4 regions of the Desulfothermus sp. genome follow, and region 1 is predicted to be linked to each of the others. Evidence: riboswitches for the same ligand, from Rfam matches in the RefSeq annotation. Region 1 holds a riboswitch; each other region holds the start of a gene.
What was found. A riboswitch is a leader RNA that binds a small molecule or an ion and turns the genes downstream of it on or off. The one in region 1 is predicted to bind cobalamin.

Region 1 (4,864 bases):
TAGCCCTGGGCATAGTTTGCCCTGATTTTGATATTATCATTAATAAGATATGTCGCCCCTATTGTTGGGCATATATGTGTCTTGTCTTTATCATGTCCTTCCCCTTTTTCCACTTCTACTTTAAATTTGTCATATCTAGCACCACCAGATATGACAAATCTATTATCAAGGAGTTTGATCTTTCCCAGAATAAATCCAGCTGGATTTTTATATTTGGTTTCTCTGGGTTGATATGGACTTGATTCAATTCTGTAATACACCCAGTCAAAACCGCCTGTTATTACAAAGTTTTCCATATCCAGGGTAAGCTGCCCTTGTGCTCCCCTATGAGTTGTTTCTTTTGTTGTGGGGATTCCATCATCCCAGCCGTCAGGATTACTCATAAGTGGATCTACCCATCTATCTCTGTCTTTTCCCTGAAAGTATCTAAACTTCCAAAATAGAGGAAGTGATGAAGTAGTGCCCTCATAAATGAAATCCGCTGAACTAAGAGATTTATCTGAATAATCATCTAAATCATTTTGACTTAGATAAGAAGGACTGCCTGCTCTATCCACATCAAATTTGGTATAGATTACACCAATCCTGTTACCAGGTAAGAACTCATAACCAATGTTAAAGGAGTAATTCTCTTTTTTATCATAGCCTGTATTTTTGTATTTTGTGTTATCTGCTGTATCATAGTCGTCCATTTTCCCTCGGCTATAAGAAAATGAGTAGTCAAATTTATTTATTTTACCAAAAGAGCCTATGGTCCCGTCTTGATAATTGAAGCTTCCAAGTGTTCCTTCCAAAAAAGCATGGGGTTTTCCTCTTCCCCTTTTTGTTATTACATTTATAACACCGCCAATACCAGCAGATCCATATTGAACTGCCCCAGGACCTCTGATAATTTCTATTCTTTCAATGTTTTTTGTTAGGATCTTGGCCACATTTCCTGTTCCTGCACGTCTACCATCTAAAAGGATAAGTACATGTCCAAGGAGGTCATTTCCGTGTGTTTCTGTTCTAAAACCACGAATTCCAACAGATGTTAAGGTGCCAGGATATTGTCTAATAGTGCCTATGCCCTTTTCTGAAAGGAGCTCTCCTAAATCCCTTGCAGAGGAGGCTTCTATCTCTTCTGGTCCAATTACCTGGATGTTCATGGGTGTTTCTTTTATAGATTCTTTGTACCTGCTTGCAGTAACCACTATAGTATCCAACGAGGTCTGGTTTTCATATGCAAAGGTATCTTGAGAAACAAGAAAGGCTAAAATTCCGATGAAAACTACTAAATACTTTTTCATTTTGTGATTTCCTCCTTGATATTTTAGCCACAAAGTCTCATTTCTTTGCCAGTGAATTTGATCTTCATGTCCTTTCCAATTTCTACAAATCTAAGGAGTATCCTTTTCATCCCACGTCTTGTCATTTCCCACCAACCATAAGTTATATCTTCCTCACTACCTGGAGAATGGGCAATTTCTATTAAGTCTGCATCTTTAAAAATTTTTTTTAGATCCTTTTTTACCTGCTCTAGATCCAAATTTTCAGTGTCTGTTCTAACATAACAAATAACTCCTGTCCTCATAACCTTTCCTCCTTTTTTTAAACTTAAATTTTTCATTGTTTAAAATACAAATAAAAAAATCCCTGAAATCCTTCATACAAGCAGGATTTCAGGGATTTCCCGTTTTTATCCCCAAAACTATATATAGTTTTTAAGCCCCTTGCTCCGAGAGACTTAAAAGCTCTTTCCAGGCAGGTCTTCTGACTCTAAGGATCATCCTACTTGCCCTGTTGAATAACCCCTTTTCTTAGGAGATTCAACAGAACTCACCCTGTTATTATTCAACAGGGCAGGCCCTGTTGAATATAGTTCCCTTTTGGGAAATTCAACAGGTCAAGGCCCCGTTGCATTATTCAACGGAGCAAGCTGCGCCTTCCCCTGGTGTTTTAACCAGAGTGGCATTTTGCAGCTTTCGTCCCCTTATCACAGCCGCGGGCCGGTTCCGGATTCTCACCGGATTCCCTTTTAAGCCCATTATAGGCACCTGGTAGATTTTATATAAAACCCAACTCAAATCAAAAGTCAAGAATTATCTTTTTTGGCTTACTGGTTAGTTACAGACTCCTCTACAGCTGTTAAAAATGAATTTAGTCCTATCTTTAAAACCTTAGGGATATTATTATCATTAACAAATCTTTTTACTTCTATATTTTCCTTTCCTGATATAGAACTTAAAACAAGTTGTTCCAATTTAGAAACAGCAGATATATCTTTTATATGGCCTTTTTCATATTCATCAGACAGAACTAAAAATTCCTGCATAATAGATGCATATTCTTTCTTTAAAAGAAGATCTTCTAATTTTTGAACAAAAAATTCCTTTTTATTTTTTGGTATAAGTTCACTATTGTAGACAATATCAAATATAGATATGTCCCTTTCGTTTAATTTTTTAAAAATAGATCGATCTTCTATCAGTTTATTTTGTTTTTTTATAGCAATTTTTACCGCATCATATACGGCCTTTGCAATTAATTCTCCAAGTTTTGAATGACCACCTGCATTGTCTAAAGTAAATTTCCCATCTCCTTGAACAATAATTATATTATCTGTGCCCGTGCCTGTTGCCTGATATATTTTGGGATTGTATGAACTTCTTATATCAAGATCATTTAATAGAGCACTTTTTGCCTCTGTTGCAGTGATTATAGCTCTGGTCATGGCCCGAGGAGTGAGTTTTGCATTTGTCATAATTATCATATTAATTGTGCCTGGGTCTATTTCATAATAGCAACCCATATCTTTTGACATTCTCATGGCATTGGTCTTAACCCCTGCAGTTGCAAACACATAGACTGCCAAATCTTTGTATTCTTTTTTTATCATGGCCAGATTATCCATATCTGCGCCTGTAAACAAGAGACTTGAATCTTCCTCTTTAATTTGTAGAGTATTATATATCCTTTTTCTGGATTTTTCTAATCCCAGGTGATGAGTAATTCTCCAACAAGGTGGTGGTGTATAATGATTGCCGACATTTATTATATTGTACCTGGGGCCTTCTAAGGTTGAAATTATATTTATTGGTTTTTCAAAGGTTATTAGAATAGTTTTATTTATAAAGTCAAATATAGATGATTTTATGATATTCACACTTTTAATATAGCCAAGAGATATAGGTATTTTCCTTTTTGATATTATTTTATCTTTATTTACCCAATATCTATCATCCAAAAATTCTTTAGAATATATATCAGATGCCAGCCACGATACAAAATATCCCGTATGGGCCGAAAGACGACAGGTCAAAGCACATGGATATGAATATATACGATTATTTTTTATAGCTGATACATCTCTCCAACCTGGTAGTGTTTTTATCTTATTTATTAATCTTTTGTCTCCACCACAAAAATACACAACCTGGGGATTAAAGTTTAACCAATCTCTTTTACTGACTTCAATAATAGAGCCTTGTCCTTGAAAATTTGGTGGAATGCCACCTGCCAATTTGATGAGTTGAGTCTGAAAGGAATTTACTGTAGGAGTCATTAAAACATTCCTACCCATTATTCTCATAACCCGTAATCTTTGTTGTTTCTTAATATGACTCAATTTTTTTTGGATATGATCTAATTGATATTTAATCTTCTTAATTAGCCTAAGTCCATTATCTTTTTTCTCAAATATATCTGATAAAATTTTGATTGTCCTATATAAAGAAGGAATATCCTTTGGTTCAAAAACAATTATCTTAACGCCATTTTTTTCAAATCCATTTATGATTTTTCTATGCCTTTTTGAACAAAAAATTATATCAGGATTTATCTTTTTTATCCTCTTTGTTGATGGATATAAAAAACCACCTACTATATGTGCTCCTTCTATTACATATTCATCATAATATGTTATCCCTTTAATATGTTCTTTTTCACCTATTTCATACAAAATTTCAGTAATAGATGGAGAAAGAGATACAACTTTTTGGGGTTTTTTATTTATTTCTATGAATCTTTTAGCATCATCCAAAAATTTTACTTGATAACAATATGAAAGAGGTGAATATAAAAATAAACTCATAAATATAATCCAAATTTTTTTTAGATTCATAATTTAGCAATACTCCCATTTGTATATATCTTTTAAAATATATTTTGCTGCAAATTCTTAAATTTTTATTTTATCAATTTTTCTCATTGACAATTTTTTTTAATGCCTTTTCAAAGATCATTGACAGAAGTTTTAGTCCTTGAATTGCTCTAGGTGAAGGACGATTGAAAAAATCTGAATTTACAACAAACACATTTGAATATTTTACTGCATTTATTTCTTTATACTTTTCCCAGAATTGTTTGAGGTTATTTAAATTGTGTTCTGAATGAACCATTGATGTTATGATTATAATATCTGGATTTAACCCTATGACCTGTTCAACAGAGATTCTTGGATACCCTTTAAGATTTTTAAATATATTTACACCCCCAGCTACCTTTATTAAATTGTCTATGAGTGTATTTTTACCAACTGTAACCATTGGATCCACCCCTATTTGAAAGAATACCTTTGGGGGATTGATATACAATGACGCTCTTTTTTGAACTAACAACACATCTTTCTTTAACCTTTCCACAACTGCTTTGGCCTGTTTCTCACATCCAACGATTTCCCCAAGAACAAGCATTGTGGAAAACAGAGATTCAATATCTCTTGGATCAACAACAAAGACCTTTATTCCAATTTCTTTAAGTTTAAATACAATGTGTTTTGGATTGCCGTCTTTAGTGGCAATACACAAATCTGGTTTAAGTGCAAGTATCTTCTCAATACTTGGAGATATATAAGATCCCACCTTTGGCAAGCGTTTTACTTGTT
Region 2 (10,495 bases), on a different contig from region 1:
ATGGAGCGATTGAACGAGAAATTAATTCTTCCTTTGACTTAGCAGCACCCACAAAGCCAACCACCATTCCAAGGATAAGGGCTGGTTTCACCTCTCCTTTTCCCATTAAATCAATCAAATGAAATATAGCAGTTGGGGCATTACCAATTCCAAAAATAATATCCTTTCCAACTTTTGCAGCCTTTTCAATAGCAACCATAGACCTTGTGCAATTTCTAATCCTTGCCTCTTTGGCAACATCTTCATCTGATACAAAACATTCAACCTCTACATTAAATCTTTTAAGCCTGGCCTTGCTAATTCCTGCTTTTGCCATATTTGTATCTGTGACAATTATACATCCATTTTTTATTGCCTTTTTTCCCATTTCTATTGCATCAGGATGAAAAACTATGTTGTCTAACACATCAAAATCTGCGGTGGTATGGATGATCCTCCTTACAATCTGCCACTTTTCATTGGAAAATGGAATACTACCCTTAATCTTTTTTGTCTCTTCTTCTATTATTTCAAAAGACCTTTTTTCAATTTCTTCAGGACGAATTATATTTAACATAGTTAACTCCTATAATTAAGCAAAAAATAAAAAATATCCCATCGCAGCTTATTTACCTTTTTTTGAAATTATCAATGTCCAATATAAGGCCTTTTTATTTAATAGCTCTTCAATGTTATGTATAATTTCCTGGTCAGCAAATCCACATCTTTTAACAGCTACGCTAGATTTTAACCTCCCTGTCTCTTTTAAGGCAGCGTATATATCTTTAATATTTTTATAGGCCTTTAAAAAAATAATATTGTCAGATATAGTTGAGAGTCTTCTTAAATGATCACCACCTTTAACCCCTGATACTACAGTTAGCACTTCCTCACCCTCAGCAAGTACTGTCTTAGTCACTGCTGCAGACGCCTGATAAGATGTAATACCAGGAATTATTATTATTTCAACATCTGGAGCAATCTCTTTAAAACATCTCAACAAATATCCAAATGTGGAATATGTTAAAGGATCTCCTACTGTCAAAAAAGCTACATCCTTACCATTATATACATCTTCTTTGACCCTTTCAGCATGTGAGCGCCAGTATTTCTCTGCTTCTTCTTTGTCTAAGACCATAGGAAAAGGCAAAAAAATACATTTAGTTTTTTTGGGAATGTATCTGGATGCAATATCAAAAGCCATTGAATGATCATTCTTGCTTGAAGATGCAGAATATACTATATCAACCTGTTTTAAAATTTTTACAGCCTTCACTGTTATCAGCTCTGGGTCTCCTGGGCCTACACCTATACCGTATAATTTCCCTCTTTTCTCCATAATGACCTCTCCATCAAAACTAAGCTTATTTTTGATAATATTTTTTAAGTATATTTTGAATACGTTGTTTAACTCTATTATCATAATAAGTTGGATATAAAATATGGCCTATCTCATATATCCCCATTAAGAGCCTAATAGTAGGTCTAGATGTAACTTCCTCAGCTACAAGATGTATCTCATTATTCTTCACTGCCTTGATTATATTAAAACCAGGTTCTTTTTTTATATCCTTTATTCTTATCCTATTCATTCGACCTCGTTGTGCCAAAAACACATCTATCTCACTAGCATGAGACAATATTTTTTCTTTACCATAATCTGCTATATTTGAATTTCTTACTTCATATGCGTCCTGGGCTATATTTATTCCCCCAGCAGATTTCAAAACAAACATTGGTATGGAATCTGGAGCAAATGTCTTAAATTTCCTATGTATAGACTCAAAAAAAACCATTTTTTTGTGTTTTATTTTTTTATTGATTGAATGAAAAAATTCTATAGTATCTTTAAAGTCTGCAATTATTTGTTGTGCATTTTCTCTCTTTCCAATAATTAAACCTAATGCCATCCAATAGCTATATAGAGAAGATATATTATTGGGCTGTATTGAAATAACAGCTATATTTTCTTTTTTAAATTTTTTTATTAAATTGGGATATCCAAATTCTATCATTGGTCTGATTAATACTAAATCCGGTTTAACTACTAAAAATCTCTCCACCCCAAAATGATAAGAAAATTTTGGTTTCTTTAAGATATATGGAGGATATGTATCACTTATAGATATACCAACTATATATTTATAACCATGTAATGCACAAAGATTTTCAGTATGTGCTGGATATAGAGAAATTATTCTATTATATGGATTAGTTATTTTTATATGCCTTCCTCCATCATCAGTTAACATATCATTTTTTATTTTAAATCCATAGACCAATGTTGAACTAACTACAAATAAAAATAAATTGATTATTAAAAATTTTGTTACATTATTTTTTCTTCTCATACTAATACCTCCCATTTGTAAATATTACTTGATAACAATTTAATTTTTTTTCAAAACGAAGCATAACCTCTACTTCAAATATCTTTTTTAAGATATCTTCATTTATAATATCACCTGTAGGACCACCTATTATAATCTCACCATTTTTTAAAAATATTAATTCATCACAAAAAAATAAAGCCTCATTTATGTTGTGAAATACGCATATTACAGTCCTATTTTTATTAATCACCCTCTTCTTAAAACTATTTAATATTCTTAAACTGTGCTTTACATCCAGATTAGATGTTGGTTCGTCTAATAGAAAAATTGGTGTATCCTGGGCTAATGCCCGTGCTATCATAACCCTTTGCCTTTCACCTCCACTTAATTCAGTTATCAATCTATTTCTAAATTTAAATATATCTACTTCCCTTTCCACGTGCTCTACAATTTCAAAATCTTTTTGAGTTGGGAAAGAAAATCTCTTAATATATGGATATCTACCCATGGTCACAATTTCATCAACACTAAATGGGAAATTAAAAGTAAAATTTTGCGGCACATATGATATTTTCTTTCCAATTTCTGTTTTTTTTATTTCTTTTATATGTTTTTTAAATAAAAACACATTGCCTTTGTCTGGAGTTTTAAAACCAAGCAATATATCGAGTAATGTGGATTTTCCACTCCCATTTGGACCTAAAATTCCATAAAACTTACCTGGATAAAACTTAAAAGAAATGTCCTTTAAAACAAGTAGATCTTGGTACGAAAACGAAACATGATCTATTTTTAGGATTTCACTAACCACTTTTAAAAACCTACCTGTTTTTTCCTAAATATATAACAGAAAAAGGGTCCACCTATTAGGGCAGTAAGCACTCCTATTGGAACTTCTGTAGGTAGAACGGCCCTGGTTAGTGTATCAGCCATAGTGAGCATTATTGCCCCGCATATTAGGGAGATAGGCAAAAGTTTTAAATGATTTGGACCTACCACTGATCGCATCATATGGGGAACAAGCAAGCCTACAAATCCAATAATTCCAGAAAATGATACGCAGACACCAGTTAAAAGAGAACCAAATACAAGCAATAATATACGCACCCTATTTGGATCCACACCCATTGATAGAGCTGTTTTTCCCCCAAGGCTAAGCAAATTAAGCTCTCTAAAATAAAATATAAATACACCAAAGGATATAATAAGACACCCTACAATTAATAATGCGCTTGTCCAGGTAGATGATGCAAAACTCCCTAAAAGCCAAAACACAATAACTGAAACCCTCTCCTGCGCCAGGTATTTACAAAAGCTAATACCAGCAGAGAGAATCGCTGATACAATAACACCTGATAAGATCAAATTGTTTGATGAAATTCCACCACTGGAAGTAGAAGAGAGATATACAACTACAAGAAGGGTTATAAGCCCAAAGACAAATGCGAAAAAAGGTACACTATAGATTCCCAAGAAGTTGAACCCAAAAAGCAAGGCAACTGATGCTCCAAAGGCAGCACCTGCAGAAATTCCCAGGGTATATGGATCTGCTAAGGGATTTAAAAGGATGCCCTGAAACACAACCCCACAAACAGAGAGGGATGCGCCAACTAAAGCAGCACAAATTATACGGGGCAGTCTAACGTCCCAGACAACAGAGGAATGTATATTGGAAATATTATCGTATGTTATACCAGTTAACTTAGATAAAATAATCTTTATAATTTCAAAAAAAGGGATCTTTACAAATCCCAGACCAAGAGATATAATTACTGTGAGAATAAGAAAAATAAATGCAAAAATAAGCTGAAAATAAAATTTTTTCATAAAAAAATCCCAGTTTGTCTTTTTTTTTGACAAACCAGGATGTCCCATTTTCATCCAGGTCCAAAAAATTTCTTGCCGTTTAACAACAAGATCCGTTCCCATTCAGGCAGGTCTTCTGACTCAAGGGATCATCCTAGTCACTGCGCCTTCCCACCAAACACCTAAAAAAGTTCTAGGTTTTAAGTTCTATGTTCAAGGTTCTAAGGTTAAAACCCAGGTGCTTTGGCAGTGGCCTTTGCAGCTTTCGTCCCCCTATCACAGCGATGGGTTCGTTCCCGATTTTCACGGGATTCCCTTTTAAGCCCAAATAGGCACCTGAATGGTTATAAAATAATTTAAAAAAGAGCATGAGCACTAAAATTTGAACAAGGTATTAATGGATAAAATGAAAATCTTCAAGCAAAACTTAAAAGTTCCCAAGTTATATATTTTTCATCTAGGGATGGTTGTTTTCCTAACAAATTTGTTGATATCTGAGAAATATTTCGCCTCCTACAATAAATTAGTTGTCAAAAATAAAAACTTTTCTTAAAAAGAATCCCAAGATTTTAATAAAGGGGATAAAGAGATGAAGACCTATTTGGAATGCATCCCATGTTTTGTTCGTCATTGTCTTGACGTAGGAAAAATAACTGGAGCAGACGAAAAACTTCAAGAGCAATTATTGAGAGAAGCGCTTCTAAGTTTAAGCAAAATAGATATGTCAAAACCACCACCATATACTGCAAAACACATCCATTCATTAATCAGAAAAATAACCAATAATCCAGACCCATACAAAGAGATAAAAATCAGGCATAATAAATTGGCAATAAAAATATATCCAAAACTAAAATCAATGGTAAAGGACTCTCCAGATCCCATAAATACTGCCATGAGGCTTGCCATGGCAGGAAACATTATAGACCTTGGAGTAAAAAATAATATTACAGAACAAGAAGTAGAAAAATCCATAGCCAACGGATTATCACAACCAGTTATTGGAGATTTTCAATTATTTAAAAAAGAAATAAAAAATTCAAAAAATATCCTTTATTTAGCAGATAATGCCGGTGAAATAGTATTTGATAAAATATTTATTGAAGAAATTGGCCCAGAAAAAATAACGCTAGTAGTTAGAGGTGGCCCTATTATAAATGATGCAACTATCCATGATGCTGAATTTTGCAATTTACCTAAAATTGTCAATGTTATAGACAATGGATCAGATGCACCAGGAACTATTTTAGAAGACTGCAAAGAAGAATTCTTAAATAAATTCTGGAATTCGGATTTAGTTATTGCAAAGGGTCAGGGCAATTTTGAAAGCTTAAGCAATGTAGAACACAATATCTTTTTCTTATTTAAGGCAAAATGTAATGTTATTGCAAATCATGCCAATGTTCAGGTGGGTTCTTGTGTATTGACACGACCAATTAAAGAGGATAAAAATGATTAAAAAAATAAGGGAGTTCAGAGGGAAAAAGGAGGAATTCTATGCCAACTTATGAATATGAATGCACAAACTGTGGATATAAATTTGAGATAAAACAATCAATGTCAGATAATCCAATAAATGAGTGCCCCCAATGCGGAGGCACAGTCAAACGCTTAATCAGCGGCGGGATGGGATTTATTTTAAAGGGAACGAGCTCTTCTACTTCCCATAAAAGAGAGGGGAAAGAATGTAGATTCGAAACTACGGGGAAGACCTGTTGTGGTAGAAGTGAGCCCTGTGGAAAGTGCCACTGAAAAAAACTATTCAAAAAATCAAAACTCCTTGGACCACCCAACATTTGCAAATTCAAATCTCTCTTTAAACCTCATATAGCAGTGGGAAGCGGCAACAGGACCTGTGCAATGTGAAACTGCAACAAGCTCAACTGAAAAACGCTCAAGCTCATCTAAAATATTGTTTAATTCCTCTCCTGGTGGGAAAAATCCAAGGTGGGTACCGCCAATTACTCCATAAAATTTTTTATGCCCTGTTTTTTTTGATAAATATCTAAGAATATTTACAACTCCACTGTGTGCACATCCAAGTAATACAACAGGGCCTTTGTCTGTTTCAATGAGTAAGCTTATATCGTCGTTAAATGGATCTTCAATATATTCTCCATGATCTGTTCTTACAACAAGACGTGTGTCTTTTATGGCAAATTTCTCTTCCTTTGGTACCTCACCTGAATAATAAATTCCCTTTGAAATCTCTGTAAATTCTTTTAGATACACAAATTCAGCTTTAAGAGAATCTTCTAATATTTCTTTCTTAAATTTAATCCCAATATACACATAGTCACATCCTTTTGGAGTATTAAGTTTTGCGTATTTTGCACCAAAACAATCAGGGTGAAGATATACCTTTGCTCCCCTTGGGGGATATAAAGCATCTACAAGTCCACTTGTGTGGTCGTAATGCCCATGAGAAATCACTATCTTGTTAATCTCTTTAAAATCAACACCTAAGATAGATGCGTTGTGTTTTAAAGTAAAACCCTGACCAGTATCAAACAAAATTTTTTCACCGTCCTTTTCAATTAAAGCAGAAAAACCATGCTCACCAATGAGCCCAAACATAGCGCCTGCTGTGTTTTCACATAATATTGTAATTTTTGTGGACATAGTTTACACCTCCCCTTCCAGAACGCATATATTTATGCGTATTTAATAGTTAAAAAACAAAAAAAGGGACGAATCTTTTCGTCCCTTCTTATCAAATTTCCATTATTTTTAACAACCCTATTTTTCATCCAATTTTAATATTGGCTCTAATATCTTTAAAAGGGCCTTGGCTGCTGGTGAGTCTTGATGATATTTAATAAATACATCACCGCTATCTCCAGCCTCTACCAACTTGGGATCCAGGGGTATCTTTCCAAGAAACTCGACCCCTGTCTCCTTTGCCAGGGCCTCCCCTCCTCCTGATTTAAAGATATCTACCTCTTTACCACAATGGGGACATACAAAGCCACTCATATTTTCAACAACACCTATTATTGGATTCCCTGTATGACGACAAAAATTAATTGACCGCCTCACATCATCAACTGCCACGTCCTGTGGAGTAGTCACTATCACTGCACGGGCCTCTTTTCCCATAAGCTGCATAACAGAGAGGGGCTCATCACCAGTGCCAGGGGGACAATCCACTACAAGATAATCTAAAAATCCCCACACCACATCCTCTATAAATTGTTTTATTACTCCCATCTTAAGTGGACCTCTCCAGATTACAGAATCCTCCTTAGAAGGAAGTAAAAATCCCAGGGAAATTACTGATAAATTTTTAGACCATGCAATTGGATACATTCCATTTGCACCAACTTCAGGCCTTGCTCCATCCAATTTTAATAAACGTGGGATAGATGGGCCATGGACATCAACATCCATAAGTCCTACTTTTTTACCCTTTAAAGATAATCCCACAGCTATATTTGTGGCTATTGAACTCTTTCCAACCCCACCTTTTCCTGAAAGTATTACGATTTTATGTTTAATCCTGCTAAGTGTTTGTTTTAATTTTTCATCCTTATACTCTTCACAAGAACCTTTTTTTGAACAACTCTCACACTCTTTTTTCTCCATTTCACACTTGTTCTCACTCATACCCATAAACCTCCTGTTTTAGTAATCACTCTAAATAAACCAGACAAAAATATATTAAGTTCATAACAAAACGTTGTAAAGAAAAAAATTAGCACATTCTAACTTTTTTTGAAACCTTTAATTTTAAACCATTGATAAATTATCTTTGCTTTTGCATTTTTCTATAATAATCCCCAATTGCCTCATGCAATGTATTTGCCGCAAGAAATGCGCAATGATGATGATCTTCAGGCAATTTTGGAAGTTCTATAAGAACATCTTCTCCTGATATTTTTTCAGCCTCTTCCAGTGGTTTCCCATGGGCCAAATCGCACACAAGGGATCCACAGACTACTGTAGCGATACAACCGTCTGTCCAGTATGAAATCTCATCTATCTTTCCGCTTTTTACTTTTATTAAAATTTCCACACTATCTCCACAACTCCCAGTAAGTTTGCCAATACCATCACCTTTTTCTAATACATTAAAATATTTTAAATTCTTCCATATCTCAGCTATTTTTTTCCCATAGATATCTTCTACTTTTTTATCCATATCAATTTGTAGTCCTTGACAAAATTCATCTAACTCATCCATGGTCTTTCCTCCTTTAATTCTACTTTCTATATTCAATAGGATCTTTGATATTAGCCTCTTTAAATCCCTTGAGTCTAAGGATACATGCTGGACATTTTCCACATGCTGCTCTTGCTCCCTCATAACAGGTGTGGGTATATTTATACCAATCTAACTTTCCAAGCTCTTTCATGAGCAACACAGTGTCTTTTTTTGATAAATACATAAGTGGAGCATGTATTTCAAAAGAAGAGTCAACAGCCAGCTCTAAGGTGGCGTTTAAAGACTTAATAAAGGTATTTCTACAGTCAGGATAGCCACTAAAATCTGTCTGAGATACACCAACCACTATATTCTTAATGCCATAGGTGTATGCAATAGAAGCTGCAGAGGAGATAAAAAACAAGTTTCTAAAAGGGACAAATGAGGCTGGAAGGTCCTCATCAAATTCAAAGGGCCTATTAAAATCCCCGCTGTTTTTAATTAAATTACTTTTAGTTATTTGCGAAAAAAGTTGGTCTATTTTTATTTCAAAGTGTTTTACACACCCAGCAAGCTCGGAAAGTTTTTTCGAGCACTCAACTTCAATTATATGTCTTTGGCCATATATAAAACAAACACTGAATATTTTTTCAAATTTTTCTTTTGCCCAGGCAAGACAGGTTGCTGAATCCTGTCCTCCAGACAAACAAACAATTGCATGTTCTTTGTTGGTATGTCTCACCCCTATCACACCCCTCAATCGATTACTTTCCTGGGTGAGACATTAAGACCCATTTAGAGGGAGGTCAAGGGATTTTAATTTAGATTGCCATTTTTAACTAACTAAATTTAAACAACGCTTACTCTGTTTCTTCCCATCTCTTTTGAATTGTAAAGGGCACTATCAGCACTCTTTAAAATATCTTCAATAGGATATTTCCCCTTTGGATCAAACTCAGATACCCCCATACTTACAGTAATTTTTATTGTTTTCCCATCATCAATTACAAACTTATAATTTTCAATTGTTTTCCTCAGTCTCTCAGCAAATATACGGCCATTTTCTTTATTTGTATGGGGCAATATCAAGAGGAATTCCTCACCACCATAACGGATTACGTGATCAATTTCCCTTGCATTGTCCTTAATTATATTTGCCAGTTGATTTAGGACCATATCACCTGCAACATGTCCAAATCTATCATTTATATCCTTAAAGTGATCTATATCAATCATCACTACACTGAATTTTGATCCAAGTCTTTCATGCCTTTTTATCTCTTGTTTAATCACCATATCAAAATAATGACGATTACCTACGCCAGTTAAAAAATCGATATATGCAAATGAGGACAATTTTTCATATTCTACACCACGTTGAATGAGCAGACATAGATGGTCTATAGCCATCTCCAATACAGCAAAATCATCATATCCCATATGATCTGTATCTATAGAAATGAAAACTTTAAAATTTTCCAGGGATGGAGATACATCCACAATGTCCCAATCTTTATCTGTTTGAACCTCAATTCCCAATGTTACAACTTCTAAACTATTTTTCTTTAACTTTAGTTTTTTCTCAACATAATTAATCCAAAAATTTTTATTATTGGTAACATAGAATTTATAACCATTATTTTCTCCAGGGATTAAAATACAAAAGCTATTAACAGCAAAATAATCTCTAATCTTTAAAAATCCATTTTCTAGAATTTCCTTCACACATCTAGGGAGAGTTACTGTTTTAAAAAAATCATCTAAAAAATCCAATTGAGTTGCCTTTCTAAAATAGAGCTCTTTGTATAAGGCAATCTCTTTTTTTAAATTTGAAATAAAATTATAGATCCCCTTTGCTTCGTCTATAATCCCTTTTAATTCCTCATCTTTTTTCAACAATCTAGAAGATATTGCCACCACGCATTCTGTGAGTATATCAGAGTCACCAAAAAAGGAGTTTTCAATTTTTTTTATGTAAAATTTTTTTAAAGACTTATCTTTACTATTATTAGATAACCTTATCCAATGTCTCCAGGGAATCAAGATCACATAAGCATCTTTATTACCAACCACACCTTCAAAAGAATCTTCTCTTTTTGATTCTACAAAGGTGATTTCGTTACAGTCAATTATATTGAAAATCTTATTTTTTTCCTCATCATTAAAATCAACACCAATGACCTTTCCCTGGGACTCAATTGTGTTTTTCATATCCATCCCTCTTGGTTTAGGA
Region 3 (10,495 bases), on a different contig from region 1:
GGCAATCTGTTGGTGCTGACGATCAGATATCAAAACCTGAATTAGTAGAGCTTGCAAAAAGGGCTTTACAACTAATAGAAAAGGCCAATAATTGATAACCATTAATTGCTATTTGCACAACACATCATATAATCACAAAATCTACAAAAATTAGGCTCTACTGGCCCAAATATAGGTCCTTCTTTAATATGGTTAACCAAAAATTTTAATATGTCTTCAAATGTATTTTTAAAAAAAATGTTATATTGGTCTAAAAAATCAGGTTTTAACCTTCTTACATCTTTGTATAAAATCTCTCTTCCATCTTTTGATAAATCAACAAAGCCACCTATAATATTTTTAAAATTATCATTTTTATGTCCATACAAATATATGTAAAATGGAATTTGAATGTCCTTTAAATATCTATATAAGTTATAAAATCCATCAACATCATTAATAGAAGGAATCTCAAATTCTCTGAAAATATCTCCAGAATTTGGTATCCTACCTGTTTTGTAATCCAAAATAAATATATAATCATCTCTTTTATCTATCCTATCTATTTTCCCTTTAAGTATGTACGTATTTTTATCCAACGCCAATTCTAGCTGCATCTCTTTTTCCAGAGCTATTATTTCTGTTTTCTCTGGTAAATTTTCAAGAAAATTTTTCAGCCTGTATTTTGCAGATACAACAAACATCTCTTTTTTAGATCTTGAAATCTTCTTAAAAATAGAATTTTCATTAAAAAGACATAAAAAGATATCAAATAACGAGTCAAAATTTAAATCCTTTTTAAGGATAATACCATTATTAGCCTTAATGTATTCTCTAAAAAACAACTCTAATGTTTTATGGACAATATTTCCTATCTCATTTGTTGGAATTTGATCAGTCTTCGGTGTGGTAGTTAATTTTAAGACATATTGGAACAAAAACTTTTTCGGACATTTAATATATGTATTTAACATTGTAGGACTGATAAAATTTAACATTGAAGATATATTTTTTTTAATATCCTCACTTTTTTCTAAAACAATATTATTTATTTCTGGAATGGTTATGTTCTCTTTAGATTTTTTCATCTCTACTGTGTAATCTTTTGTCTCAAAAACAGTATCAGAATCTTTTATTATCTTTTGTATGTGTTTTTCAAAGTCCCAAATCAATTTTTCTATAAATCTGGACCTGGTCTTTTTCCCTTCTAAACTTCCTGTTGATACTGTCTTATTTTGATATAGTAATGATACGTCAATTGAACTCTTAACAAGCCTCTCAAAATGATATGCATATATATTTTCTTCCTTTCCTCTGGTAGAAAACCCCATTACTTGACGTAGCTCTTGAGGCAAAAGGGGGGAGGGAGTTGGTACAGAAGGCAAAATACCCTCATTTGCGTCAATAATCATAAGATGATCAAATCCTAGATCTCGGCTCTCCAAAACACCCATTATCTGAATTCCCTTAATGGGCTCTCCTTCAAAAGGGACCTTGAGCGAAGTCATTATGTTTTTGGCTATAGAGTATAGCTCTGGAGTCTTCATGGTTACATTGGAAAAAATGGACCAAGAGAGGGAATCATTAATTGTACCCAGAAGATAAAATACAAATTCCTTTTCTATTGTTTCCAAACCTATTTCCAAGGATTCTACAAAATCAAGCAAGGAAATTAATGCCTCACCAAGTTCCTTTAAGGATTTACTACCTTCAAAAGGGGCTATAATATTGGAAAAAAAATCTTCTATAAATTTAACAAGCTCATAAGTATTTACTCCTGATTTTTCAATTTCTTCGGAAAACTCATAACACAAGGATATTGCCTCTTGTTTGGTAACAAAAGGATCTAAACGCTTTACTAAACAGCTAACAACCACCTGGAACTTATTAAATTCTCTGAAATAAGGTCCTCTAAGCAACTTTATAAACAGATTTGTTGGATATCCATATCTCTCATCCTTTTTTAAAATCATCTTAAACAGCAGATCTATTAAAACATAAATCCCACTTAACTGAAACGGATATCCCATTGTTATGTTTATCTCTAACTCGCTTGGTATATGAAACAAAATTGGAATTAAACTGCTGGGATTTGGGACAATAATGGCTACTTCATCAGGTCCTTTGACCTTTTCTTTTAAATCTAACAACTTATTTTTTACTTGTTTTAGCTCTGTGTGTAGGTCATGGGAATCAAAAAAGGTTATTTTTCTCCTTTCCCCGTCAGGCTCAACTTTGACAGGCTTTAGGTCACTGATATTCCAATCTCTTTGCCATTCTTTATATACGTTTGGCAAATCCTCATAATCTGCCTGCCAGTAAAAAACTCCATCTGCATCATAAAATTTTTTAAGTATCAGTGATTCTGCGTTGGTTAAGGCAAAAAAGCCTACAAAATAAAATTTTCCATTTATTTTTAGGTCATCTATTTTTGCAAGATAGCTCAACTTCTTTGAATGGGTTATCCATTTATTTTTTTCTAAATACTCATTATATTTTTTATAAATCTTGCCCACCCGCTCAAGTAACATGGCCCCAGTATCGCCCACTTTTTCAACAGGTGGATACAATACATCTTGAGGCTCTACCAACTCAGTATCAAATTCTCTAAAGATCTTTGATAACTCAAAGACCCAGAAAAAAAACTCTCCAAAGCCCTTGTGATATTTTTCAGGCAAAATATCCATGGCAGCTAAATAAGCTACATATGCCTGCTCCATCTCACTTAACGTTGTATAAGTTGCAGCTTCACCACCATACTCAAAAAAAAGTTCCTTTACCCAGTCCTCAAAACCAAACCATTTACCCAAAAAACATGGTTTATCAATATATTGGGATAAATAGTAATTAAAAAAATGAATTGATCTGTTATGGGTAAAAATTACATTGACATGAGATAACTCTTTATTTTCCATTGCAACTTCTTTTGCAACCACTTTTAAGAGTTTTGCATAAAATGGAACTATTTTTATTGTTCCCATCCTCTTGCTTCCACTACTTTGTTAGAAAATATATAAATCAGAAAACCTAAAACGGGCTTTTTAAACATTTTCTTTAAATAAAATATATATTCTCTTAATTGAGCTATATTTTTTTTGTAACCATCTTCTGAATATTCACTCTTAAATTCCAAGACATAAACCTTTTCCTTTGAGATTATCACTTTATCTGGCCTTATTGTTTTGTAGCTATTATTCAAAGGAATAATAATATCTCTTTCACTGAAGTTTTTAGCATCTTTAATAAACATTATGTTTTTTAATTTAGGGTGATCTACAATATTTTTTATTGGATTTATAAAATCTTTTTCAATGTTCCACTTATAAAATTTTTCTCCAAAATAAGAAATAGCCTTCAATGTAATTTCATCTAAATTTTTAATATCCTCCTTAGATTTTATTTTTGACATTATAAAATGGACAATTTCTCCTTTTTTGATATTATCAATATTATCTGATTCAGAGGAAATTTTTTTTATAATTATTTTTGGATAAAACATATATAACCTTTACTGTATATCTGTCACATTTAAATTTGCCTTTTGTATTAATTTTTCAATCCATTTTGAAAACAGAGAAGGCCCTGTTTTTTTATAATCTAATAAATACAAATAAATCCCTTTCTTGGCCCTGGTCAATGCAACATAAAAGAGATTTATAAGTTCCATTGCATTATATGCAATATCTTCATCCCTCATTTTTTTTACATCTGTTAAAAACAATTCTGCCTTTTTGCACAAAGATACCAATTCTGAATCTTTGACTACTATGCGACCCCTTTGATCTAGGTCCCAGTCTGTATAGGGGATATATACATAATCAAATTCAAGACCTTTGGCCTTATGGATGGTCATAACCTGCACTGCCATGCTATCTTCTGGCAAGCCAATCTGTGAATCAAGCCCTCCTGATTCCAAAAAATCAAGGTAATCTTCTAAACACAATCGCCCTTCTGTTTCCACTTCATAGGTAAGTTCTAAAAGCTTTTCCCAAAAGACCCTGTGGTCTTGCAATTCATTAGAATAAAATCTCTCTTCTAAGTTTAAGAGATTGGATATTATCATTAAAAGTTCATAACAAGATACATAAGTTACATATTTTTTTATCTCATCTAGCAATTCATCAATGGCTGCAATGAGTTTGGTGTATTTTTCTTTAAAATAAGTTGATATTAATTTATGTTCATTAATGTGTTTTTCTGGCAATATCCCTGAGACTAAGACTCCATATTGGGCAACAGTATCCAAAGGGTCTAAAATAAGACGCAAAAGGCAATAAATGCCGCGAATAAGTGTAGATGCCCACAAATTTAAGGAATTTTCTGTTATAACAGGGATATTTTTTTCAAGGAGCCATGAGGAGACTTCTTTGGCCTGTTCATTACTCCTAACTAATATTGCCAGTGTATCAAACCCATTTTTAGTGGAGATGCGATCCCATAATTCTTTTACACTATTTGTTAAATGTTTCTTTAAACCATTTTGGACATCTTCCCTCTCTCCCTTTAATCGCAATAGGTAAATAGAGGAATCTTCAAAAGCAGGGACCTTTGGGACCTGTTTTACGTCCTTGTAGTTATGAGAAAGAGACTGAGCAAATTGTTGCCTAACACTTTTATCTCTGTTTTTTCCAAGCACTGTCAAAGAAAACTCATCATATACCCAATCATAATCTGCTAAGGGCAAAAACATCTTACCAACAAAATCCACAATAGCAGGGTGGGATCTGTAGTTGTATGGAAGTGTACTTTCTTTAATACTATTTATATAAAATGTATTTTTTATATCATTAAATAAGGTCCAATCACCGCCCCTCCACCTATAAATTGCCTGTTTTACATCTCCAACAACAAAAACAGTGCCCCCTCTTGATATGGCTTCTTCCAAGAGGGGTAAGAGCCCTTCCCATTGCTCCCTGGATGTATCTTGAAACTCATCAAACAAAAAATATAATAATTTCTCTCCAAGATAGGCATAAATCAAAGGAAGACAACCCTGTTTAATTATCTGTTCTTTAATATGTTCTATCCATGTACTAAGGAGGGTCACTCTATTTTTTCTACAAACTTCATCCACATATCTAGTAAGCTCATTTAATGCGTAGGTATAGCCAACTGCTTGATAATAGGCAAATTTCCCTATTAAGCGACTAAATTCTTCAACACTCTTATTAAAATCTTCATATACCTTTTTAAACTTCTTTAAATCTTCTTTATCTACCTTGGGAAGTTCCTTCTTTTTAAAGAGATCTTTAAAATTATATTTCCAAAAGGCTTTATCTACTATTTCTTCCTCAGCCAGATCAACTCTTAATGACCTCAATTTTGATTTATTTAAATGAGGATTCAATTTTGCACACCACTTATAGAAATTATCATAGGTTTTTCTAACCTTTTCCCTTAATAAATAATATTTATCAATTTCTAATTCAACAGGTCTAATTCCTTTATAAGCATGTTTATATAGTTCTAAAAACCTCCTTTTTATTCCATTTTCTGGATAAAATCCCCTTTTTTGTTCTACATTTAAATAAGTAGTCAAGAGTTCTAGAAATTTATCATAATTATTTTCAATTAAATTTTTCAACATTAAATCAAATGATTCATCTATTATTTCATCTAGAGAAAACACCACGTCTAGTTCAGGACTCATATTTAATTCAAAACAAAACCCCTTAAATAGAGAAAATAAAAGAGAGTCTATTGTTTTAACATTAAAATCTGTGTAATTTTCAATTACAATATCCAGCCATTTAATTGCATCTTGTTTTTTTAGACCTGATATTCTAGTTAGCTCAATTCCAAAATCCGTACTAAGGGCAATATTTTTTAAAAAGTATAAAATCCTCTCTTTCATTTCATAGGCAGCTTTGTTGGTAAAGGTAATTGCTATTATTTTTCTTAAATGGAAGGGATTTGGGAAAGATAAATTTAACATCTTTAAAAAATTAATTGCCAGTTCAAAGGTCTTACCTGAACCTGCTGATGCCTTAATAATTGAAATTGATGGAATGGATTTTTCTTTTGTAAATTCCATAAGATAAAGACCAAAAATCTTTTAATTATATTGTAGAGACTGTCTCTTCGAAATTATATTGGGAATTGATAAGAAAAATAAAGGTCTATCCCTTTTTCCTTCACATATCTTTGAACTGGAGGGGAGGACTGGTAGGTAACTAAAACAGGAAAAATCTCTGTTCCTATAAAATCTTTTACTTTAGATATTGTCTTTAAAAAATTGTCAACATCTCTTTTTTTAAGCTGTGTCTTGCACTCTCCCACGACCCATATAGTATTCCCATTTCTTTTTGCCTTTCCTATAATATTTAGCTCTACGTATTTACCAGGTCCAATTTCTAGGTAATCCCTTTTTAGCGGAGAGATTAATTTTATATTTTTTTCTTTTTCAAGGAGTGGAGGCAGACCAACATATGCTCTATCTTCTAGTATATAGCCAACTGTATGGGCCAGACCACCAAGCTGTTCTCTTGTTTTGCGGTGTTCTCCTATAAGTTTTTTAAGCTCCTGTTCAGTTCTCTGTTGAGCTTCCGCTAGTTCATTTAATCTCTGTTCTGTCCTCTTTTGTGCCTCTGCTAGCTCATTTACCCTCTGCTCTGTCTTCTTTTGTGCCTCTGCTAGGTCAAAGACAATATCCTTTAGCTCATTAAATTCCTTTTTTGTAACAGATTCTTCCCTCTGCCGCTCTATCTCCTCTAAAACGGCAATAAGCACCTCCCTCGTAGAAGGCTCTACTTTTTCAAGTAATCTGATTACATTTGCACTATAAGGCATAAAGTTTTTATAACTTACTCTTTTTATTTTTGCAACTCTATTATAAAAAGAAAAGTACTGAAGGAGAGACAAAAAGTTTACGGGAAAGGTAAAATATCTACATTAAAATGGCTCCCCGGGGCGGACTTGAACCGCCAACATGGTGATTAACAGTCACCCGCTCTGCCGCTTGAGCTACCGGGGATCAATGCAACGGAAAGGGATTATATTTATTTCCTGTTATATGTCAAGGATTAATTTTTTGAATTATAACTATGTGATAACTATATGTATTTGTTATTCTTTTCCTAAAAACACACTAACAAATTTAATTCAGATATCACAGGGGAAATAGCTAGTTATAAATTTTTGCTTAGTGGTCCACAGCATATTTTTAAGCAAAGTTATAAGTACACTCAGTTTCTTCTTCCCAGCCATCCCAGATATAAGCGTTTTCCCTTCCCATGGCTATGATTTTAAAGGCATACCGAATTAACCCTTCATAGAAATTGCAAAATGGTGCAACTGTATTGAGATCTCCATTTAGCATGTACACCTCAGCTGGACATGGGGCGCCGCAGAAATGTCTAACAGCACACGACTTACAGGGCTCTATCTTTTCAACCATTCTACTGGTCACCATCTTGATCTGTTCTTTTTTTAGAATATCAGATAACGGCTCTTCATTAATATTTCCTGCCCTAAACTCTGGAATACCTATAAATTCACTGCATGGGAAGATATCTCCATTGGCAGCCAAAGCAAAGAAACATCTTCCACCACCACATGGAGATATATCGCACATAAGCCTTCTACCAGTTGGCCCCAGGATTCCCGCCATGATATTAGCAAAGTTAGCAACTACCAATTTCCTCCCATGGGACTCATAGAGCTCATATGTTAGATCTAAGGCTTCTATAATCTCTTTTAAAAACACCATATCATCTGGCTTAGAGAGCCTTCCGCCTTCCTGAGTGCAACGAACAGGATTTAGCATTATCACAGGAACCTCTAAATCATAATAAAATCTAACCAGATCCTTTAAAACTGACACATTGTGTTTTGTTACTGTAGTAATCACATTGTAAGCAGGATAATCTGAGAGTTTTTTTATAACTTCAACTACCTTTTTAAAACCACCTTTCCCTGTCCAGCTCTTCCTGGTTGCATTGGCTATTTCCTCCACAGGAGCATCTAAGGATATACCAAGACCCACCTGATTTTTCTTTATGAACTCTAAGTCCTCATCTGTAAGAAGGGTCCCATTGGTCTGAATACCAAAAAGAAAATCATCTTTATACCTGGATATTCCCTCAAAAACAGCATCTTTTACCATCATTGGCTCAGCACCATGGAATATCACCTGTGGTTTGGCATCATCTCCAAGCACATCTTTAAAAAAGATAAGAAGCTTCTCAAGACTGGCGCACACTTCTTTGGGACTCATGGAAATCCCATTTTTCCGTCTCTCCCTTGGAAGATAACAATAAGTGCAATCAAAATTACACCTGTCAGTGGGATTAAAATAAACAGCAGATGGTGGCAGCTTAAATCTAAGGAGCTCCATTTCTTCCTTGAACTCTTTTTCTTTTTTGAGAAAATCCTCTGTCAATTTTCCACTAAGAGCAGAAGGAAGCTCTGATGCATCCACTATTGCCCAAAATCCACTATCTCCCTCAACAACTGCAACCTTATCATCTACACCAATTTCCAAGACAGAAAACCTGGGACCAAAACCGGTATTTACATATGTTCTTTTATTCATGTTATATTTTACCTATTTCTTGGCCTTTGGGGTCAAAAGGATGTAGTGGGAAAGACCAGTATTTTTCCCTATTTTTTTGCACCTGCGACGATAAGATATTACATTTTTCTTCATACCTCATACCTCCTATTTTATTTTTTGCTGTGGACCACTAAGTAAAAATTCATATCTAATTTCCACCTGTAAATAAAAAAGGGACCCAGGAAAACAGCTATTGTTTCCCCGGGCCCCTTTACCATCAGGACACCGTGAATTCCATCTCCTAACAGGTCTTCTGGCTCTCGGATCATCAGTATGTCCCACGGCCTTCCCCCCAAAGTGGACATTGAGAGTGACCGGACCAGACACATTATACTATCTGGCCCCTAGGTGGAACAACCTCCCCGATTACAGCGGCGGGACCGCCACGGATTTTCACCGTGTTCCGAGATGTTAGGAGACATAATTCCTTTGTTTAGGAGATAAATAATAAAAATCCACTAAAAAGTCAACCTATTAAAAAAATCTAATTCCTAATTGATAAATTAATATAGACATAAAGAATGCAGTTAAGGTATTAAAAAACACACTAAAAATTGCCCATTTCCAATTGGATTCCTGGGCAATTGTAACAACAGAGACAAAACATGGGGCATAAATTAGCACAAATATCATGAAACTTAAGGCTTTTATTTTGTTCCAATCTGGATCATTGGCTATTCTCTCAGACAAAGACGATGAATTTTCCACATCCACTTCCCCTAATGAATATGCTGTTCCCAGAGTGGATACAATCACTTCCTTTGCAGCTATTCCACCTATTAGAGCTATATTACTCTTCCAATCAAAACCAGCCATCTTTGTGACGTCTTCTAAGAGAATCCCTAATCTTCCAGCAAACGAATGTGTAAGTGCTATCTTTTTTTTCTCAGCAATTAAGCTTTGAATTTTATCCTGAATTTGCTTTTCCTTAATTTTGTCATAATTGGTCTTTGATAGCTTAAGTTTTAAAGAATTTATTTTTTTATCTAAGGGGATAATTAAACTTTTTGGAGGAGTTGGATAGCTCATCCCTGCCCATATAATAATTGATATCAATAAAATAACAGTTCCAGCCTTTCTTAAATACTGCCAGACTCTCTCCCAGGTATGAATAACAAGACCCTTTAGAGTTGGAAGCCTGTAAGGTGGTAGCTCCATAACAAAAGGAGTGGATTCTCCTCGTATTACGCTTATTCTAAATAGCTTTGCTATAATAAGTGCCCACAACCAGGAAAAAATGGTCAAAAAAAACATAAGCTTATCGCCAGTTTTAGGAAAAAATGCGCTAGCAAGTAACAAGAATACTGGTACCTTTGCGCCACAAGAAAAAAACGGTGCTGTCAAAATAGTGGCTATTTTTTCTTTTGGCCCCCTCAATGTCCTGGTGGCCATAATACCTGGAACTGCACATCCACCTGGGATACCCCCTGAGATTATAAAAGGCATAACTGAATATCCATGGAGACCAAATATCCTTAACACACGATCCAGCATATACGCCATCCTCGCCATGTAACCACTGTCCTCTAAAAAGGCTAAGATGAAAAACATGATCATAATCAAAGGGACAAAACTCATAACCCCGCCTACCCCATCTATAATTCCTGAAATCACAAGGGATTTAAAAAAACCAGGAGGAAGATAGTTAGAGGCCAAGTTAGATAAAAATCCAAAAAAATCTTGAATCAAAGCAAGGGGGTATTCCCCAAACAAAAAAGTCATCTTAAACATTAGATATAAAATAACAACCATAATAAGCGGGCCAATAAATCTGTGTGTCAGAACCCTATCTATTTTATCTGAAATATCCAATCTATCTGGATCAAAACGGTATTTTATTACTCCTTTTAACAGGGAATGAATATAACCATATCTATAATCAGCAACTATTGCCTCTGGAACAGTATTTAAGGTCTTTTCACAATGAGTTGACACCTTATCAACTAGTGACTTTAATTTATT
Region 4 (6,326 bases), on a different contig from region 1:
CATCAGGTAGAAATAGTGGGGTTTTGCATGCTGGTTTTTATTACTCAGCAGAATCATTAAAAGCAAAATTTACTAAGGACGGTTGTTTATATTGGAGAAAGTTTTGTGAAGAAAATAAATCTGTAAAAGAAAGTTCAAATTTTTTGAGTACGTTAGGGGGAATAGAGATGAAGGAATATAAATTATACGTATCCACATGCTCTTTTTGGTTAATTATATTGATTTTTTTACTTTTAGGTCCTGCCTGTGCTCCAACAACCAGGGTGCCACAGATTAGTGAAGAAATAGCTGCACAGGAAGCAGAAAAACAAAGAGAATTGGCTGTATTAGAGTTTGTAAAACTATATAAACGTCTCCAAAGAGTAGGTTTTCGCATTCTTCAAGCCAATGCACCATTATGTGGGGAAAAAATAAGATATGATTGGGGTTTTATTTTTCTTTCTCAGGAAAGTATACCAAAGAATTATCGTCAGGCCTATGTACATTTATATGGAATCAGAGAATATCCAACAGTACTTTATGTAATACCTACTTCACCAGCAGAAAAAGCGGGTTTAAAACCAGGAGATGTAATTTATGCTGTTAACCAGCAACATTTATTGCCAGGCACAAAAGGAATAAAAATTTTAAGCCAAGTTTTGAAACACAATCATGGTGAAAAAATTGTGTTATCAATAGAACGTAAAACCAAAAACCTCAACATTGTAATTAAACCAGTGTGTATATGTAATTATTCAATAATATTAAAAAATAGCGATCAAGTGAATGCATTTGCAGATGGTCAACACGTGGTTGTTTTCTCAGGAATGATGAGGTTCTTAGATTCTGATGATGAATTGGCTCTAATTATAGGCCATGAATTAGCCCATAATACTATGGGACACATACAGAAACAAGCTGTGAATAGAACGATTGGAACTCTTTTAGGTGCTATTGTAAGTGAATTAACAGGGGTAAATGTAACAAGAATAGGAGCACAAACAGGACAATTGCTCTTTAGCCAGGAGTTTGAGGCTGAAGCAGATTATGTGGGATGTTATTATGCTGCTCGCGCAGGATACGATGTCTCAGGAGCTGCCCAGTTATGGAGGCGTATGGCTGCTACTCATCCTTTAGCCATCAACTTAAAAGGAAGCACCCATCCATCTACAGCAAAGCGGTTTTTAGCTATTGAGAAAACAGCTGAAGAAATTAAACAAAAAATAAAAAGGGGAGAGCCTTTAATTCCAGAAAAAAAAGATCATTATAAAGATTAACTCTTTTGCTCTTAGACACGGAGCTTCTGACAGAATATTTAGATGAAACCTGTATAAGTAGGATTAGGCAATCCATTTTTATGGTTTTTAAAAACATGATTGACAACGTTAGATTCCAAAGATAAGTTCCCTTGAAAAAAACAAAATATCTCTAGGTTCCCTGTATTCAGGGTGAAACGGGAAGCCGGTGAAAATCCGGCACTGGCCCGCAGCCGTGAGAGGGGACGAAAGCTGGAATATGCCACTCTTGACACCTTTTCACCATGACTCCTCAAAAATTAAGGAGCTCGGTTAAAGGTGCCAAGGGGAAGGCTCCAGCTCGCTCTGGTGAACATTCTAAAAAGAAAATTTTATTCACCGGGGCGAGTCCTGTTGAATTTCCTTAAGTATTCAACAGGGCAAGTAGGATGATCCTCAAGTCGGAAGACCGGCCTAGAGATAATAAAAAGGACGAAGCTTCGAGGCTAACTGCTTCGTTCTCGGAAAGGGTGACTTGCCTTAAGCTAAAGCCCATTTCCTGAGAACCCGCCTGAAGCTTCCTCCTTAGTATGCAAAAATAAATTGCATAAGGAGGAACAAAATGACTCATCAACTCTATCCTTTAATTTAATACCAGTTATTGTTTAAAGAAGTTTTTTATTTAATAGCTCTATCTATAATTGTGATCCTGGTGTAATTAGTTGTTTTTGTTTTCCAGAACAATTTAATAAGGATATTTATGCCAATGAGTAAATATTTATGGGGTTTATTAATTTTATTTCTCTTATTTTCATGCCATTCTTCTACATTTGAGTCCTTTGGAGAATTTTCAATAAAAAAATTATCCAACGGAGTAAAAGAGATTACAGATGGTGTTGGCAGAAAATTTGTCTTAGTGCCAAAAGGCATAAAAGCTCCAAAACAATACACCAAAGATGAAATAATATATATCCCAGTTAAAAGGGTTATTGCATATTCAGGATACAATGTCTCCCTTCTTAGAGGTCTTGAAGTATTAAATACTCTAGTTGGAGTTACTCATAAAAAAGATTACTGGACAATAGACTATGTAAAACATGGCCTTGAAAATGGATCTATTATATATGTAGGTGAATCCAATGCAGTTGATTATGAGCTTATTAAAAAGGCAAGTCCTGAAGTAGTGTTTACCTGGAATCTGGCAGATATACCTAAATTAGAAGAAATGGGTATTAAATGCATTGTAACAACAACTAAAAGTGCAATGGATCTCAATACGAGAATGAAATTTATGTTATTTTTATCTCAATTCTTTAATAAAGAAGAGGTAGCAGAGGAATTTGTAAAGAAAGTTAAGAAGACTATAAAAGATATAAATACAAAATTAAAACATATTTCATCAAAGCCAAAGGTAATATGGGGAGATATTTATGAAAAAAGAGTGTTAATTGAACCAGGTGATTCCTGGTCTGCACAAATTGTTGAAATAGCAGGTGGAGACTATCTCTTTAGCGATATTAGGGGGAGTTCCTGAATGGAGATATCTCTGGAGAGGTTTCTCTCCAGCGGAAGACAGGCAGATATATTGTTCACTTATCGTACTTCAATTACAGGTGCATCTTCTAAAGAAGTACTGGCCAAGATAAATCCTTTAATCAAAGATATAAAACCCCTAACAAAAGGGGCAGTTTATTCACCCCTGCCTAATTACTCTCAGTCAATGGATAGGCTGGATGAGATAATTAAAGAGATTGCAGCAATCCTTCATCCAGAAAAATTTCCAGGATATAGACTGAAATTTTTTACCAAACTCCCTGATAAAGGATAAAAAAATATGGTTGGTTTTAAAAGGTCTTCCAGGGGGGTTATCTTTATTTGTTGTGCTTTTATTCTCATAGTATTTATATGGCTATCTCTCTCAATAGGGTCAGTATCCATAACTCAAAAAAGGCTCCTTTATTTGATTTTTTCTCACGACACTTATTCAACTGACGGCTTTATTCTCTGGAATATAAGGATTCCACGCACCATTGCTGCAGTGTTAGGAGGTGGTTTTTTAGGGGTATCAGGCCTACTTTTACAGATATTTTTCAGAAATCCCCTAGCTGGTCCATTTATTCTGGGAATTTCTTCAGGTGCCACATTGGTAGTTGCCCTGGTCATGCTAACATCTATTGCACTTGGTTTTACCCAAATTGCGCCTTATCTAACCACCCTCTCTGCCCTTTTTGGTGCATACATTACAATGTTTATAGTGCTTATAGTGGCAACAAGAGTAAAAAATCCCATCACCCTTTTAATTATTGGTCTGATGATAGGCTATCTATGCCACAGTATCACCAGTATTTTAATGGCATTTGCTGAACAGGAAAGGATCAAGGGTTTTGTGCTATGGCAAATGGGAAGTTTCTCAGGATTTAAATGGTCAGAGATCAGGATACTCACCTTTGTTGGGCTAATAATATTGATATGTACTTATCTTATTTCAAAGCCATTAAATGGATTATTACTTGGGGATATTGATGCAAAATCCCTTGGAGTTAGGGTAAAGATGATCCGTTTTTTAATAGTTCTCTTTTCCTGCGCATTATCAGGACTGGTTACTGCTGGGGCAGGACCAGTTGCTTTTATCGGCATTGCAATACCCCATATGGGAAGGCTTATATTTTCTACTTCTGATAACAGGGTTTTAGTTCCAGGGGTGTTTTTGCTTGCAGGAATAGTTACAGGAGTATCTGATTTAATTGCAAGAAACATATTTTCACCTGTAGAAGTGCCAATTAGTGCTGTAACTGCTATTTTTGGTGCACCTATTATAATTGCTCTTGTATCTAAGAGGAAAATGGAGATATGAAAAATAAAGAAAAGGTTATCTCTGTCTCTGATCTAGATATAGGATATGGGAATAAAAAGGTCTTATCTAACGTAGATTTTGATGTATTAAAGGGAAAATTTGTCTCTATATTAGGTCCTAATGGTGCAGGCAAAACTACACTATTATTAACTCTGGCAAAGATATTAAAACCAATTAAAGGAACTATTTTTATAAAAAGCACTCCTCTTAATAAAATACAAATTTCAAACATGGCAAAACTCATTTCAGTTCTCTTTACAAAAAGATCTAATCCACCTTTTTTTGATGTATTTTCCTATGTAGCACTTGGAAGATATCCCCATACAAATATTTTGGGAAAGCTTACAAAAAGAGATAAAAAAATAGTTGAAGATGCTCTTAAATTGGTTGGTGCTCTTTATTTAAAAGAAAAACCAATGGAGATGTTGAGTGATGGAGAGCGACAAAAGGTATATATTGCCAGGGGACTATCTCAAGAACCCGAAATAATGATCCTGGACGAGCCCACAATACACTTAGATCTAAAACACAAGGTGGAAATAATTTCCATACTCAAAAATTTATGTACAAAAAAGAATATTACAATAATAGCTTCCCTTCACCAGCTTGAGCTGGCAATGAAGGTCTCTGATTATGTTATTTTGGTAAAAGATGGCAAGATGATAGCCAAAGGAACTCCTGAACAAATCCTAACACAAGAAAATGTATCTCGCCTATACAATTTTAATGGTGTAAAGTTTAATCCCCTTTTAGGCTCAATTGAGATCTCTCAACAATACAATAAATCCCAGCCAATGATATTTGTACTTGGTGGTATGGGATATGGAACTCCAATTTATAGGGTTTTATCAAGAAAAGGATTTTGTATATCTACAGGAATATTATATAAAAATGATATCGACTGGTTTATTGCAAAACAAATGAATGCAATATGTGTTGATGAAACTCCATTTTTACCAATAAAAGATGAAAAAATATCTAAATGTAAAGAATTAATAAAGGATTCAATAATGATTATTGATCCAATTCCAAACTCTAATACCCTGTATAATAAATCAAAAATTATCAATTCAGCTATAAATTTTAACAAGAAAGTAATTTTATTTAATCAAACTAAGACAAATCCAAATTCAGAATATGTAATCAATTTAAATAATTTAGATGAATTAGATTCTATATTGGACGGTGTTAGACATGATAAAATATTTAATAATTATAATAACAACTAATTGTAATTTAAATTGTATCTATTGTTATATTGGAGATCAAGAAAGGTTAGTAATTGCAAAGGATATTATTGATAAAGGTTTAAGTTTAATACCCAATAAAACTGCACCACTACATATACAAATAACAGGTGGTGAACCTACCCTATATCCTGAATTAATAGAATATACATGTAAAAATATAAAAAAACATCTTCCTATGGCTACTATTGGGATTCAGACAAATGCTACATTGTTAGATAGCTCTATTGTTAAGATATTTAAGAAATATGATCTCCAAGTAGGAGTAAGTCTTGATGGTCCAGGGGAGGTTCATAATATCTTGAGGGGTAAATTTACAGATACCATTAAAGGCATAGAGCTTTTAAAAAGGAATAGGATAAAATGTCGTATTACAACCACCCTTACTTCCCTTAATGTGACTTCACTTAAAAAATTGGCTCTTCTTATTGATTTGCTTGAAAATATAGAAGGAATTGGTCTTGATATGGTTGTAAAAAAAGGACGTGCTATTGATAAGGATTATTTATTTCCAGATAAACTAGAGATATATTCAGGCATAATGGATTTTATGCGCATAATAAATTTAATCAAAGCAACGAAAGATTTTCATTTTAGAGAACAGGACATGATATCTGGATATAGAAAAAATAAAAAATATGTATTTTGTCATGCCCAACAAGGAGAATCTATTGGGATCTTTCCAGATGGAAGTCTATATCCTTGTGCTCAAACTGCTGGAGATAAAAGGTTTTTATTGGGTCATATTAGTAATTATAAAATAGCAAAGTATGAGTTTAATAATTTTACCAATAAAGATAAATCCTGCTCATTATGTAAAATATCTAGTTTTTGTCCAGGAGATTGTCCAAGTAGAAATTTTTACAATGGTTCAAAAAATAAAAAATTGGTGTGCTCACTTTATTTTGCTGTTTTAAAAGCACAAGGAGTTCATTATGAAACTTCTTAAAATTACATATTATTCTGCTACTTCTATGGAATTTCCTTCAATTTCAAATGCTCACTTACGCA

Region 2: another riboswitch for cobalamin. It lies ahead of ACY2V1_RS09710 (FecCD family ABC transporter permease); the one in region 1 lies ahead of ACY2V1_RS10770 (hypothetical protein).
Region 3: another riboswitch for cobalamin. It lies ahead of cbpB (peptide-modifying radical SAM enzyme CbpB); the one in region 1 lies ahead of ACY2V1_RS10770 (hypothetical protein).
Region 4: another riboswitch for cobalamin. It lies ahead of ACY2V1_RS07320 (ABC transporter substrate-binding protein); the one in region 1 lies ahead of ACY2V1_RS10770 (hypothetical protein).

The regions. Positions count from the first base shown of each region.
Region 1 is NZ_JBMYBT010000146.1:55-4,918, forward strand. Features, by position in the region: partial or broken gene ACY2V1_RS10765 (TonB-dependent receptor plug domain-containing protein) at 1-1,289, opposite strand, end outside; gene ACY2V1_RS10770 (hypothetical protein) at 1,313-1,573, opposite strand; cobalamin riboswitch at 1,726-2,055, opposite strand; gene ACY2V1_RS10775 (adenosylcobinamide amidohydrolase) at 2,096-4,072, opposite strand; gene ACY2V1_RS10780 (ABC transporter substrate-binding protein) at 4,176-4,864, opposite strand, start outside.
Region 2 is NZ_JBMYBT010000131.1:19,041-29,535, reverse strand. Features, by position in the region: gene ACY2V1_RS09730 (precorrin-8X methylmutase) at 1-556, opposite strand, end outside; gene cobI (precorrin-2 C(20)-methyltransferase) at 605-1,318, opposite strand; gene ACY2V1_RS09720 (ABC transporter substrate-binding protein) at 1,344-2,330, opposite strand; gene ACY2V1_RS09715 (ABC transporter ATP-binding protein) at 2,332-3,123, opposite strand; gene ACY2V1_RS09710 (FecCD family ABC transporter permease) at 3,126-4,139, opposite strand; cobalamin riboswitch at 4,228-4,473, opposite strand; gene ACY2V1_RS09705 (damage-control phosphatase ARMT1 family protein) at 4,708-5,577, shown strand; gene ACY2V1_RS09700 (FmdB family zinc ribbon protein) at 5,616-5,870, shown strand; gene ACY2V1_RS09695 (MBL fold metallo-hydrolase) at 5,889-6,740, opposite strand; gene ACY2V1_RS09690 (P-loop NTPase) at 6,858-7,724, opposite strand; gene ACY2V1_RS09685 (iron-sulfur cluster assembly scaffold protein) at 7,864-8,301, opposite strand; gene queC (7-cyano-7-deazaguanine synthase QueC) at 8,321-9,004, opposite strand; gene ACY2V1_RS09675 (diguanylate cyclase) at 9,112-10,473, opposite strand.
Region 3 is NZ_JBMYBT010000045.1:1,805-12,299, forward strand. Features, by position in the region: gene ACY2V1_RS03325 (chemotaxis protein) at 1-95, shown strand, start outside; gene ACY2V1_RS03330 (PD-(D/E)XK nuclease family protein) at 102-2,960, opposite strand; gene ACY2V1_RS03335 (hypothetical protein) at 2,948-3,478, opposite strand; gene ACY2V1_RS03340 (UvrD-helicase domain-containing protein) at 3,488-6,013, opposite strand; gene ACY2V1_RS03345 (hypothetical protein) at 6,067-6,768, opposite strand; tRNA gene ACY2V1_RS03350 (tRNA-Asn) at 6,877-6,952, opposite strand; gene cbpB (peptide-modifying radical SAM enzyme CbpB) at 7,142-8,512, opposite strand; cobalamin riboswitch at 8,760-8,986, opposite strand; gene feoB (ferrous iron transport protein B) at 9,008-10,495, opposite strand, start outside.
Region 4 is NZ_JBMYBT010000095.1:101-6,426, forward strand. Features, by position in the region: partial or broken gene ACY2V1_RS07315 (M48 family metallopeptidase) at 1-1,256, shown strand, start outside; cobalamin riboswitch at 1,393-1,706, shown strand; gene ACY2V1_RS07320 (ABC transporter substrate-binding protein) at 1,981-2,748, shown strand; gene ACY2V1_RS07325 (substrate-binding domain-containing protein) at 2,749-3,042, shown strand; gene ACY2V1_RS07330 (FecCD family ABC transporter permease) at 3,049-4,068, shown strand; gene ACY2V1_RS07335 (ABC transporter ATP-binding protein) at 4,065-5,297, shown strand; gene ACY2V1_RS07340 (radical SAM protein) at 5,263-6,264, shown strand; partial or broken gene ACY2V1_RS07345 (cobaltochelatase subunit CobN) at 6,251-6,326, shown strand, end outside.